DNA from 2 places in the Salinibacter sp. genome. Region 2 is predicted to be linked to the other one. Evidence: predicted binding sites of a transcription regulator. Region 2 holds the regulator's gene; the other holds the start of a gene.
The links. The regulator HrcA, encoded in region 2, represses chaperone genes, less so after heat shock. The targets are predictions, from matches to a motif close to TNTTAGCACTCNCNNNNNGNGAGTGCTAANA.
Positions count from the first base shown of each region.

Region 1: a site for HrcA is predicted at 4,871-4,901, ahead of groES (co-chaperone GroES). Genes of this name have one in related genera too.

Region 1 covers NZ_JBDGQQ010000123.1:1,616-8,148, forward strand. The annotation lists gene ABEL04_RS10960 (bifunctional acetate--CoA ligase family protein/GNAT family N-acetyltransferase) at 1-1,873, shown strand, start outside; gene ABEL04_RS10965 (transcription termination/antitermination protein NusG) at 2,023-2,547, shown strand; gene groL (chaperonin GroEL) at 2,756-4,444, opposite strand; gene groES (co-chaperone GroES) at 4,530-4,823, opposite strand; gene ABEL04_RS10980 (DUF2085 domain-containing protein) at 5,181-5,606, shown strand; gene ABEL04_RS10985 (hypothetical protein) at 5,727-6,206, shown strand; partial or broken gene mutT (8-oxo-dGTP diphosphatase MutT) at 6,230-6,533, opposite strand, start outside.
Region 2 covers NZ_JBDGQQ010000031.1:6,412-12,944, forward strand. The annotation lists gene dnaJ (molecular chaperone DnaJ) at 1-1,097, opposite strand, end outside; gene ABEL04_RS03310 (nucleotide exchange factor GrpE) at 1,190-1,867, opposite strand; gene hrcA (heat-inducible transcriptional repressor HrcA) at 1,986-3,074, opposite strand; gene sppA (signal peptide peptidase SppA) at 3,409-5,217, shown strand; gene gpmI (2,3-bisphosphoglycerate-independent phosphoglycerate mutase) at 5,324-6,533, opposite strand, start outside.

The DNA.
Region 1 (6,533 bases), on a different contig from region 2:
GCTCCGTGTGGACAACATCAACGATCTCTTCTACATGGCCGAGATCTTAAGCAAACAGCCCCGACCGGAGGGCCGAAACCTGACTGTCCTCACGAATGCGGGTGGTCCGGGCGTGCTGGCCACCGACGCCCTCATCGACGGAGGCGGAGAGCTGACGCCCCTCTCGGAGGAAACCATGGAGGCGTTCGACGACCTCCTGCCTGCGGCCTGGAGCCACGGCAATCCCGTCGACATCCTGGGCGACGCCGACCCGGAGCGCTACGCCAAGACCCTAGAGGTGGCAGCGGACGACGAGAACAGCGACGGCCTCCTCGTCGTCCTCACGCCGCAGGCCATGACCGAGCCCACGAAGACGGCCGAGCACCTGCGGCCCTACGCCCGGGACAACGACAAGCCCATCCTGGCCAGCTGGATGGGGGGCGATGCCGTGGCCCCCGGCGAAAACATCCTCAACGAGAGCGGCCTGCCTACCTTCGCGTATCCGGACACTGCGGCGCGCGTGTTCAACCACATGTGGCGCTACAGCTACAACCTGCGCGCCCTCTACGAAACCCCCAGCCTGCCGGAAGACGAGGAAGGCATCCCGGACCGCGACGCCGCCGCCGAGATCGTGCAGGCGACCCACCAGTCCGGGCGGGTGCTGATGACGGAGCACGCCTCGAAACAGCTGCTGTCCGCCTACGGCATCCCGACCGTCGAGACCCGTGTCGTCGAGACTCCGAGTGAGGCCGTGGGGGCGGCTCAGGACATCGGCTACCCCGTGGCCGTGAAGCTCCACTCCACGTCCATCACGCACAAGTCCGACGTGGGCGGTGTGCAGCTCGGACTCAGCTCGGACGAGGCCGTGGAGGAGGCCTTCCGGACGATCGACGACAACATCATGGGCGAGGGCTTCGACGGGGTGACCGTGCAGCCCATGATCGACCGGAGCGATGGGTACGAGCTCATCATCGGCAGTAGCATGGACGAGCAGTTCGGACCCGTGCTGCTCTTCGGCTCTGGCGGCCAGCTGGTGGAGGTCTATCAGGACCGGGCCCTCGGCCTACCACCGCTCAACCGCACCCTGGCCCGTCGCATGATGGAGCAAACCAAGATCTACGAGGCTCTGCGGGGGGTGCGGGGGCGTGATCCCGTCGACCTCGACGCGCTGGAGACCCTGCTGGTACGCTTCAGCCAACTCGTGGTGGAGCAGCCGCGCGTGAAGGAGATTGACGTCAACCCGCTCCTGGCCGGCCCCGGCGACGATGGGCTCCTGGCGCTCGATGCCCGGGTCGTGCTTCACCCGTACACAAAAGACGAAGCGGACCTGCCGACCCCTGCCATCCGGCCCTACCCGCGGCAGTACATTGGCACGCACCCGATGCCGGACGGAACAGAGGTCACAATCCGGCCCATCCGCCCCGAAGATGAGCCGAAGCTGGTCACGTTCCACGAACGCCTCTCGGAGCGGAGCGTGTACCTGCGCTACGCCAATCTCATGAAGCTGGAGCAGCGGGTGGCCCACGACCGACTGGCCCGCATCTGCTTCATCGACTACGACCGCGAGATGGCCCTCGTGGCCGAACGGCCAGCGGAGGACGGCGACGGTGAAATTATCGGCGTCGGGCGCCTCACGCAGCAGCCCGGCCGCAACGAGGCAGAGTTTGCCATGCTCGTGATCGACGAGTACCAGGGCGAGGGCATCGGCACCGAGCTGCTGCGCCGCCTCGTGCGGGTGGGGGAGGCGGAAAATCTCGACCGCATCACGGCCGACATTCTTCAGCAGAATCACGCAATGCAGCGCGTCTGCGAGAAGCTGGGCTTTAAGCTCGTGCGGGGTAACGATCCAGCCGGCGACATGGTCAAAGCCGTTCGGTCACTCGACCCTCAGTAGACCCCCACGGGTCCCATGCGCGGATCGTCCGCGGCCCCGGAGTGGCTACACTCGCGCACCTTCCACGGAACGGTGTGCGCTAGGCTGCGAAAAACAAATTCGTGGGCCAACTCAACTCCGGATCAGTATCGAACACACGTCTCCCAACGATGAGCACCACCCCGAAGCGTATATGGCGCGTCTTCTACACCCGGGCTCGGGCCGAGAAAAAGTGTGAGGAGCGCCTCGAAGATCGCCAAATTAACGTGCTCGTGCCGAAGAAACAGGAGATCCGGCAGTGGTCGGACCGGAAGAAGGAGGTGACCGTGCCGCTGTTCCGGAACTATCTCTTCGCCCGGGTCGACGAAAAGGACCGGCTGCGGGTCTTGCGCACGAAAGGCATCGTTCGGTGCGTGCACTTCAACGGCGAGCCGGCTCGGCTCCGCGAGGAGACGGCCGAGCAGTTGAAGCAGACCCAGGAGGCCCCCGAGCGGCTGTCTGTGGCGGACCTGCGGCCCCCGGTTGGCGAAACGGTCACCATTACCGACGGTCCTGAGGGACTACGTGGGCTGACGGGGACGGTGAAGGAGCATCGTGGACAGATGTACCTGCTGGTGCGGGTGGAGGCGATCCAGCAGGCTGTCAAGGTGGAGGTCCCAGCCGACTGGGTAGAGTCCGAACCGGCCAGTTCGTAGGCGGACCGCTGAACGAGACCCGTGATTTCGGCACCACCGAGCAGGAGGGGCTTTTCCTGTCAGCCGAGCCTCAGCGGTTCCCCTACACAAGTCCCAAAAACAAAAAGCTGCCCCCTCCCGAGAGGGAGAGGGCAGCTCGTGTCGTGCCGAAACGCCAAGGGGCGCAGCCCCAGTGAAAGCAGGGACTTTGTGCACGGGCTAAGGGGGCTTACATCATACCGCCCATGCCGCCCATGCCGCCCATGCCGCCAGCACCGCCGGCCGGCATGCCGCCGCCAGCGCCGCCACCGGCACCGCCGCCACCGCCGTCGTCCTCATCTTCGGACTCAAGATCGGCGACGACCGACTCGGTGGTCAGCAGCATGCCGCCCACCGACGCCGCGTTCTCGAGCGCCGAGCGCGTCACCTTGGTCGGATCGAGGACACCGTCCTCGAGGAGCGGACCGTACTCCTCAGTGCGGGCGTTGAACCCGTAGTCGTCCTCGCCGTCCTTCACGTTCTGAACCACGATGGACCCCTCGTGGCCGGTGTTCTCGGCAATCTGGCGAAGCGGGGCCTCGAGGGCCTTCTTCACGATGCCGACGCCAATCTGCTGGTCCTCGTTCTCAACCTCCACGTCTTCGAGGGACTCAAGGGCGCGCAGGTAAGCAACGCCGCCGCCCGTCAGCACGCCTTCATCGACGGCTGCGCGGGTGGCGCTGAGCGCGTCCTCGACGAGGGCCTTCTTCGCCTTCATCTCCGGCTCGGTCGCGGCGCCCACGTTGAGAACGGCCACCCCACCGGCGAGCTTCGCGAGTCGCTCCTGCAGCTTCTCCTGGTCGTAGTCGGAGGTCGACTGCGAAATCTGCTGCCGGATCTGGTTGACACGGGCCTCAATCTGCTCCTGCGAGCCCTCACCGCCAACCATCGTCGTGGTGTCCTGGTCGATGGTGATTCGGTCGGCCTTGCCGAGGTAGTCGAGCGTCGCGTTCTCGAGGCGATAGCCCTTCTCCTCGCTGATGACGGTTCCACCAGTGAGAACAGCGATGTCCTCGAGCATGGCCTGGCGACGGTCGCCAAAGCCCGGCGCCTTCACGGCGGCCACCTTCAGCGTGCCGCGCATCTTGTTCACCACGAGGGTCGCGAGGGCTTCCCCCTCCACGTCCTCGGCGATGATCAGAAGCGGGTCGTTCGTCTGGCTGACCTTCTCCAGGACCGGCAGCAGGTCCTGCATGTTGCCGATCGAGTCGTCGTAGATCAGCACGTAGGCGTCTTCGAGCACCGCCTCCATTTCCTCGGAGTCGGTCACGAAGTACGGGCTCTGGTAACCGCGGTCGAACTGCATGCCCTCGACCACGTCGAGATACGTTTCGATGCCGCGAGCCTCCTCGACAGTGATGACGCCGTCCTGACCGACCTTCTCGAAGGCGTCGGCGATCAGTTCACCGACAGCGTCGTCGTTGTTCGCCGAGATCGTGGCGACCTGGTTGATGCGCTCTCTCCCCTCGACCGGATTGCTCTGCCGACGGAGATGATCCACGACGTGCCGCGAGGCGGTGTCGATGCCCCGCTTCACGTCCATTGGGTTTGCGCCAGCAGTTACGCTCTTCAGGCCAGCGTTGATGATGGACTCGGCGAGGGCCGTTGCGGTCGTCGTGCCATCGCCGGCCGCATCGTTGGTCTTCGACGCGGCTTCCTTGAGAAGCTGGGCTCCGACGTTCGGAAGCTTCTCCTCGAGCTCAATCTCCTTGGCGACGGTCACGCCATCCTTCGTGATGGTAGGGGACCCGAAGGACTTCTCAAGAACGACGTTTCGGCCCTTGGGGCCGAGCGTCACCTTCACGGCCTGCGCCATCTGATCGACGCCATCCTTGAGGGCGTTGCGCGCCTCAGAATCAAACTTTATTTGCTTAGCCATGGTTGTATGCTGTATTCATTTCATTCGCGTTCAGCTCAAAATGCGACGTGCGACCGCGAGGTCGAACACCGCAGAGATGCAGTCCTTATCCTTCTTCGACGATGCCGAAGATGTCGCTCTCTCGCATGATGAGGTACTCCTCACCGTTGAGCGTCACCTCGGTGCCAGCGTACTTGCCGTAGAGGACTTCATCGCCCTCCTCGACCGTCATCTCGATCCGGGTTCCATCTTCGACCCGGCCTTCGCCGATTGCACGGACCGTTCCTCTTTGCGGCTTCTCCTGCGCCGAATCCGGGATGTAGAGACCACTTTCGGTCTTTTCCTCCGCCGGTTCCGGCTGCACGACGACGCGGTCGCCGAGGGGTCTTATGCTCGTCATAACTCGTTCGGGGTGACTTATGAGTGAGAGGTGGTTGAGTCAGTCGTTATTATCACTCGCCAGTAACGAGTGATAATAACTCACGCTAGTCAACACTGCAGAATAGGCCTTTGTTCCCGAAGAAGGGCGGGGGGCGGGGTGAAGATCGTTTAGCGACGCCGGAGCACCGGTGTGCGCCAGGGACGGGTCCTCTCTGAACTTCGAAAGGGCTCTGGAGTGGAACCGGTGTACGAAGAGGTTCCCGCTCTGCTCAACACCACCGGTTCAGGCTCACCTGTTCAGGCTCACTCACACGCGCATGTAGGGATGCGCCGTCCACGCCTTGTCTGGTACGTTCTGCTAGCGAGTACCAGTGGTATGCTCCTGCTCGCAGTGCTCCCTCCATTCCTTCCCAGTGGAGCACAGGCCGTAGTGCGGGACTGTTTGGCTCCCGTGTGTCACCAGATCCCGAGCCGCTCGCCGCATCTCTACGGCGTGCCACTGGCCATCTGTGATCGATGTACAGGAATATACCTGGGGCTTGTGCTTGGCGTGGCGGTCACGGGCTGGGGCCAGGGCCTATGGGCAGAACTCGGGCGGCACGGCCGCTACGTGCTGCTCGGTTCGCTCGTCCCGCTCAGCATCGACTGGATCGGGCCGGTCCTGGGCCTCTGGAGCAATGGACCGATCAGCCGGGCCCTTACTGGCCTCCTGTTTGGAAGCATCGCGGCCAGCTACGTGACAGACCAGGTGCTGAGAAAGGCCTCCAGAGGGGAGCCCCAGGGGAGTGAGGAGACAACGTGAGCCGAGCTTTCGGTTTGGTATTTTCTTCCATACCTTTCGCTGATGTCATTTAGGGCAGTGCCAAAAGTTGTCAGGGTGCCCTGCCTCTTCGCTTGACCTCCGGGAAGCTCCTCGATCTCCATGACTCCTCGACAGCAATCGGTTCTCGTCGGTGCCGTCGTGACCGGCATTCTCAGCACATCCTACCTGAGCTTTATCAACTTCCTCTGTTGCCTCGGGGTCATCCTTGGGGGCGTCGTGGCGGTGCAACAGTTCACGAGCCGAACCGGGACCTCTGTCGAGTCGGGAGATGGGGCGGTCCTCGGTGCGCTGGCTGGAGCTGGGGGAGCCGTGCTGGCCAGCATTTTTGATCGGGCCCTGCGTCCGCTCAATCTGGACTCGCAGTCGATTACCCAGGACGTGATGAAGAATGTCATGCAAATGGGGGGAGAACAGGGAATGTCCCCGGAGATGATGCAGCAAATTCAACAAGGGGGAAGCACGACAATGATCATCATAGGCCTCGTGATTGGGATCGTCGTAAACTCCATTTTCGGGGCGATAGGAGGGGCGATTGGGGCCGCAATCTTCAGTGCCGACGAGCAGGACGGAAACCTCTGACGTAGTGAACGGCGGAGAACCCTTCAGGAGGGTCCGTCCGGCGACACAGAATCGAACAGGGAGGGCTCGGTCTGACGCCGCTCCAGCTCTTCGATGAGGCGGCGATTCGCGCGGGGGAAAGCGTAGTCGTCAAGCTCTTCGACCTGGACCCACCGAAATGGCTGATCCTCTCGGGCCTCAGGGGGGCCGTCCGCGATGCGGCCTCGGAAGGCGTGGAGGGTGATCTTGAAGTGGGAGTAGGCGTGGGAAAGCGTGTAGAAGGGTTCTGTATCCGTTACCTCGATGCCAAGCTCTTCCTTGAGTTCACGCTGGCATGCCGCCTTCATC
Region 2 (6,533 bases):
TGGAAGTGCTCGCGGTCGCGCAGCCGCTCGAGGAGTTCCCTTTCCTCATCCGACAGCTTCTGGGGCGTCCAGACATGCACACGAATCATTTGGTCGCCGCGACCGCTCCCCTCGAGGTCCGGAAGGCCCCGGTTGCGCATCCGCAAAATCTTGCCGGCCTGCACGCCGGGATCTACCTCCAGCCGGGCCCAGCCCTCGAGCGTCGGGACTTCTACCTCGGTGCCCAGTGCAGCGTCGGGGAAGGAGAGATGGAGGTCGTAGTACAGGTCAAGCCCATCTCGTTCGAAGTGCTCGTGGGGCTGCTCCTCAATCTGGATGCGGAGGTCACCGGATGGACCGCCGCGGAGACCCGCGTTGCCGGCGTCGGAAATGGTCAGGTAGTTCCCCTCCATGACCCCCGGGGGCACGTTGACCGAAATTGTCTCCTCGCCCTGCACGCGGCCCTCCCCGCCGCATTGGTCGCAGAGGTTTTCGATGATGCGACCACCGCCCTCGCACCGCGGGCACGTCTGCACGTTTACCATCTGGCCAAAGACCGAGCGGGTGACCTGGCGGATTTCGCCCGTCCCGTCGCACTTGGGACACATGACAAAGTTTTCCCCCGTTAGACCGCCCTCGGCGCCGGTGCCGTCGCAGGCCTCACACTCCAGGTGCTTCTGGAGCTTGAGGTTCTTTTCCGTGCCCTCCGCAATCTCCTCGAGCGTCAAGGGAAGAGACACCCGGAGGTCGCTCCCTGGACGCCCCCGCCGACGGTCCGAACGGTCACGTCCACGGCCGCCGCGCCCCGCGCGGCCTCCAAAGATGTCGTTGAAGGCGTCGAAAATGTCCTCGATGTCATGGAAGCCCCGACCTCGTCCACGCTGACCGGCCCCCTCGTCGAGGCCCGCATGGCCAAACTGATCGTAGCGCCGCCGTTTCTCTGAGTCCGACAGAACTTCGTACGCCTCGGACGCCTCTTTGAATTTCTGCTCGGCCTCCGGATCGTCGGGATTCCGGTCCGGATGATACTCCATCGCCTTTTTCCGGTAGGCCTTCTTAATCTCCTTCTCGGAGGCATCCTCGTCGACCCCAAGGATGTCGTAGTAATCGCGCGGCATGTAGGAGAGGGATCAGTTCAGAAGAGAGTGGCTTCGGGGTCCGCATCGGTGGGGACGGACGAAAGGCCCAGGGAGGGACCACAGAGACCGACTTACGGTTCGGGCTCGTCGCCAGACGAGTTGTCCGCTTCGGGTTCGGCGGCCACGACGACGCGGCTGTGGCGAATCACGCGGTCGCCCATCGTGTATCCCTTCCGAATCTCCTGCAGCACCGTGCCGGGATCGGCCTCCTCGGAGGGCTGCCGCATCATCGCTTCGTGGAGCTGTTCGTCAAACGGCTCGCCCTCGGCCTCGATGGGCTCCACGCCGAGGGATTGAAGCTCGTCACGGAATTTGCTGAAGACCATCTCGACGCCCCCCTTCAGAGACTCGTAGGCCGACTCGGCGTCCTCGGCGTTCTCCAGGTCGCGGGTCGCCTCCATCGATCGCTCAAAGTCATCGAGCACTTCGAGCATTGCTTCGATGACAGACCGCTTTCCGGCTTCGTAGCGGCGCTCCTTCTCCCGCTCCATCCGGCGTCGATAGTTTTCAAGCTCCGCGGCCTTCCGGAGCAGGCGATCGTTGAGCTCGTCTCGTTCCTCTTTGAGCTGGTCAATTTCCTCCTCGAGAACCTCGATCTCATCGCGCTGTTCAGTCGCCCCATTCTCGGTGCCGGATGTCTCCTCAGAGACCGGTGTCTCCGCCGCATCGGGGTCCTGCGCACCAGTTTCCTCAGGGGCCTGGGACGAGTCGTTCGTCATCTGGGAACTGTCGGTCTGGTCTGTGTTCACGGTCGAATGAGAGGTTCGTGCAGGGAAAGGGAGGGGGGCGACGAACGGGGCAAGGGAGAGGAACCGGGGGACACTGGGTCCGCAGGGACGGACCGCAGGCAGGAACGGGCCGGGACGACTACGACGGAAGGGACGGATCCTCGAGGGAGGGACCATCATCCGAGGGCCGATTCACGGCCGACGCCATCTTTTCGACAAGGGCCACGGCACGGCCGTAGTCCATGCGCTTCGGACCGATCACCCCGAGCGAGCCGACCGTGCTCCCGAGCCGGTAGGGCGACATCACGATCGAATAGGCGTCCATCTCCTCCTCGTCGGTTTCGCTTCCGATGCGGACAATGGCCTGACCAACGGCCTCGGGATTGGCTTCAAACAGGTTTTCGAGAACCTGAACGATGCGATCCTCGTCTTCGATGGTCTCGATCAGGTGGCGGATGTCATCCGGCTCCTGGAATTCGGGCTGAGCAAGAATGTTCTGCGTGCCGTCAAACTGCAGGCGACCTTCATCTGGCTCGCTGAAGAGAAGGGTTGACTCGTCGATGACGAGCTGAACCAGTCCGGTCTCGTCGGGGAGGTCACGAAGCCGCTCCTCGTAGGTGTCGCGGATTTCACGCAGCGTCAGTCCCGCGAGCCGTTCGTTGAGGAGGGACACCACTCGGTCAATCTTGGACCGGGGCGGAAGAGACTCCGTCTCGATGACGACGGTCTTTACGACGCCCCCCTCAATACTCAGCACAAACATGAGGCGCGACCTCGACAGCGGGACGATGTCGAGCCGCTCCAACACGCCGCTCGAGAGGCGAGGGCTGAGGGCGATGCCGAGCAGGTTCGTGAGCTTGCTCAGCAGGCGCGTGCTTTCGCTCAAGAGCTCGTCGGTGTCGCTGACGAGGCGAGCAAGCTTCACCTTGAGGACCTCCTTCTCAACGTCGGACAGCTCCGGGGTGTCCATGAGCTCGTCCACGAAGGTGCGATAGCCAAGCTGCGTAGGAATCCGGCCGGCAGAAGTGTACGGATGGTCCAGATAGCCCATGTCCTCCAAGTCGGCCATCGTGTTGCGGATGGTGGCCGGACTCAAATCAACGTTCTTTTCCTTCGCCAGGGAGCGGGACCCCACCGGCCCCGCCGTGTCGACAAACTGCTCGACGACGAGCCGAAGGATGTTGCGCTCGCGCTGACTAAGGGATGGACGATCGTCGTTGTGCTCCACGGAGTTTGCGGCAGTCGGTGAAACGTACCACTCACTTCGGTGCCCAAGCCTTCATGAGGATTGGCCTTCCGCCGAGACGCCGCTGGCGGCCCGGGGTAACTCGTCCTCACCGCCACTGCACAAGACACCGACGAATCCCCGAAGCGCGCCGGTCTGGACGGAGCGGGGAAGGCGCTATTTATTATAACTACTTGAGAACCAACTTTGGGGTTCCTCTCGGTGCGGGTCGAGCCCAAAGAGGAAACGGGGATTTTCCTCTCCGTATAAGATGCCGTGCAGTACCTGTGTTGTTGCGTTGCCTTCACTACCAAATTTTCAGTCCGCCTCCTCGTCCATGCGCTTTCTTTCTACCCTCGCCGCCAGCGTCCTCGGGACCCTGCTTGCGCTCGGCCTCATTATTTTCTTCTTCGTGTTCTTCTTTTTTGCCGTCTCGCTGTCCGCCGACCAGGCGCCGACCGTGCAGTCCGGATCGGTCCTCACGGTCCCCCTCCAGGGGGCCATCCCGGAGCGCTCGGCCGACTCCCCCTTCCAGCAAGCGTTCGGCGATGGGGCCGCCTACGACCTGCGCGACCTTCAGACATCGCTCCGGAAGGCCGCCGCGGACGAGCGCATCGAGGCGGTGTGGCTTCGGCTGAAGGGCGTATCCGCTGCTGGGTGGGCCACGCTAGAGGAGGTACGCCAGGCCGTCGTGGAGGCCCGGGAAGACGGACTTCCGGTGATTGCCTCCAGCGACGAGTTTGGCATGACCGAGAAGGGGTATTTCGTCGCGAGCGCCGCCGACAGCGTCTTTACCGCCCCTCAGTCCTCGTTCGAGTACAATGGATTTGCCAACACCCTCGCCTTTTTCGAGGGCGCCCTCGAAAAGCTCAAGGTAGAGCCGCAGATCGTCCGGGCGGGCAAATACAAAAGCGCCGTGGAGCCCTTCCTGCGGTCGGACCTTTCGGAGCCGAACCGCAGGCAGCTCACGGCCTACATGGAGACGGTGAACACCCGATTCTTGTCAACGATTGCTGAGGCCCGGGAGCAGCCGGTCGATTCGCTCCGTCGCCTCGCCTCCGAGAACGCGTTCCTCGACGCCTCCGTGGCAGCACGGAGAGGGCTGATTGATGGACTCCGCTACGAGGGGGAGGTTCGAGCGTCGCTTCGCACGATCGCAGACCGCCCCGTCGAGAACGATTTGTCTACGGTGTCCTTGGGAGAATACAGCAGTGTTTCGGCGGAGTCGGCCGGGATCTCGTACACGGGGACGGGACGGGTCGACATCGTGTATGCCGAGGGGCAGATTGTCGTTGGGGAGACCGACGACCAGGCCCCCTTTTCCGGCCCGCAGATGCTCGGCTCCACGGACCTGACGGAAGCGCTAGAGACAGCGCGGACGAGCGAATCCACAGAAGCAGTCGTCCTGCGGATCAACTCGCCGGGCGGGAGCGCCGCCGCGTCCGAAACGATGTGGCGGGCCGTGCAGCGCACCGCCGCGGAGAAGCCTGTGATCGTGTCGATGGGCGACGTGGCTGCGTCGGGGGGCTACTACATCGCCGCCGCGGCCGACTCGATCGTCGCTGATCCGACGACCACAACGGGATCGATCGGTGTGTTCGGCCTCTCGTTCAATGCGAAGCAGTTCTTCAACGACAAGCTTGGCATCACCTACGACGGCGTTCGCACCAGTCCCTACGCCGACCTGTCCTCTGCAGTCAAGCCTTTGAGCTCGAACGAGCGCCGTCTTCTCGGCCGCTCCATCGACCGTGTCTACGACACCTTTCTTCAACGCGTGGCGTCCGGCCGCGGCATGGACGTCTCGGCCGTGAACGAGGTGGCTCAGGGACGCGTGTGGTCGGGGCGTGACGCGGTGGGCGCCGGGCTCGTGGACACGACTGGGACACTGCGGGACGCCATTGCGATGGCGGGCGCGGAGGCCGGTCTCGGCGACGGGCCGTACCGAACGCGCGTCCTGCCCCGCCCAACGACGTTCCTCGAACGCTTCACGAAGCAGTTCGCCGCACAGGCGCGCCAGGTGTGGCGCTCCATTACCATGAACCCCCTGGAGCGCAAGCTGTGGCGGCAGAAACAGATGCTCGATCGCCTGATGGGGGCGCACGGCACCGTGCAGGCCCGGCTCCCCTACGAGCTGACCATCGAGTAGAGTCCCACCGTGTCGGGGACCCCACGACGGGCCGCTGGGAAGCCCCGCTCCCTTGATCTGTGGAGATCGTCGGAGAGAGGAGAAGGGGAACGGGGAGGAAGCGGCACTACTGTGCAGACACGGCCTGCGTGGCAGGGACCAACACCTCGCCCTCCATCGCCTCGGGAATGGTCTCCCCGAGAAGCGCCAGAATCGTGGGGGCCACGTCGCCCAGCTTGCCGTCCTGCACGGGGCCCTCAAGGTCGTCCTTGAGGATGATGTGCGGGACGAGGGCCGTGGTGTGAGCCGTGTGCGGAGAGCCGTCCGGGTTTTCCATCTTGTCGGCGTTGCCGTGGTCGGCGATGATGCTGACGGAGTAGCCGTGCTCCCGGGCGGTCTCCACGACCCGCTGAGCGCCCCGGTCCACCGCCTCGCACGCCGCTACGGCCGCGTTGAAGTCGCCCGTGTGGCCGACCATGTCGGGGTTCGCAAAGTTGAGGACGACGAGGTTGTAGTCGTTGTCTGTGAGTGACCGGCTCACTTGCTCGGTCACCTCCGGTGCGCTCATCTCGGGCTGGCGGTCGTAGGTATCCACCTTCGGGGAGGGAACCAGAATGCGGTCCTCGCCCTCAAACGGGTCTTCCCGCCCGCCGCTGAAGAAGTACGTGACGTGGGCGTACTTTTCTGTCTCGGCGGCCCGGAGCTGCCGCCCGCCCCGCTCGCTGATGATCTCCCCGAGCGTGCCCTCCAGGTTGAGCGTGTCGAACGCGACCGGCAGGTCGAACTCCTCGTCGTAGGGCGACATCATCACGAATGCCAGGTCGTCGAGCCGCTCTCGATCGAAGCCCTCGAAGTCGCCCTCGGTGAAGGCGCGGGTGAGCTGCCGGGCGCGGTCGGAGCGGAAGTTGTAGAAGATCACGGCGTCGCCATCCTCGACGCGGGTCCCGTGCTCGCCGAACGCGGTTTCATCCGCCCCCTCGATGCGGCGGGGCTCCACAAACTCGTCCGTGACGTCCTCCTCATAGCTCGCCTCCAGCGCCTCGACCGGGTCGTCAAAGACGGAGCCTTCTCCCTCCGTGAGCAGCCGGTACGCCCGTTCGGTGCGATCCCACCGCTCGTCCCGATCCATGGCGTAGTAGCGGCCCACGATGGAGACGAGACGTCCAACGCCGATCTCGGCGGCCCTCTCCTGGAACTGCCGCACGTAGTCGACGCCGCCGTGCGGATCGGTGTCGCGACCGTCGGTAAAGGCGTGGACGTTTACCTGGGCGGGATCGAGGCCCTCGCGCCGGGCCAGCTCCAGCAGGCCGTACAGGTGATGGAGATGGCTGTGCACG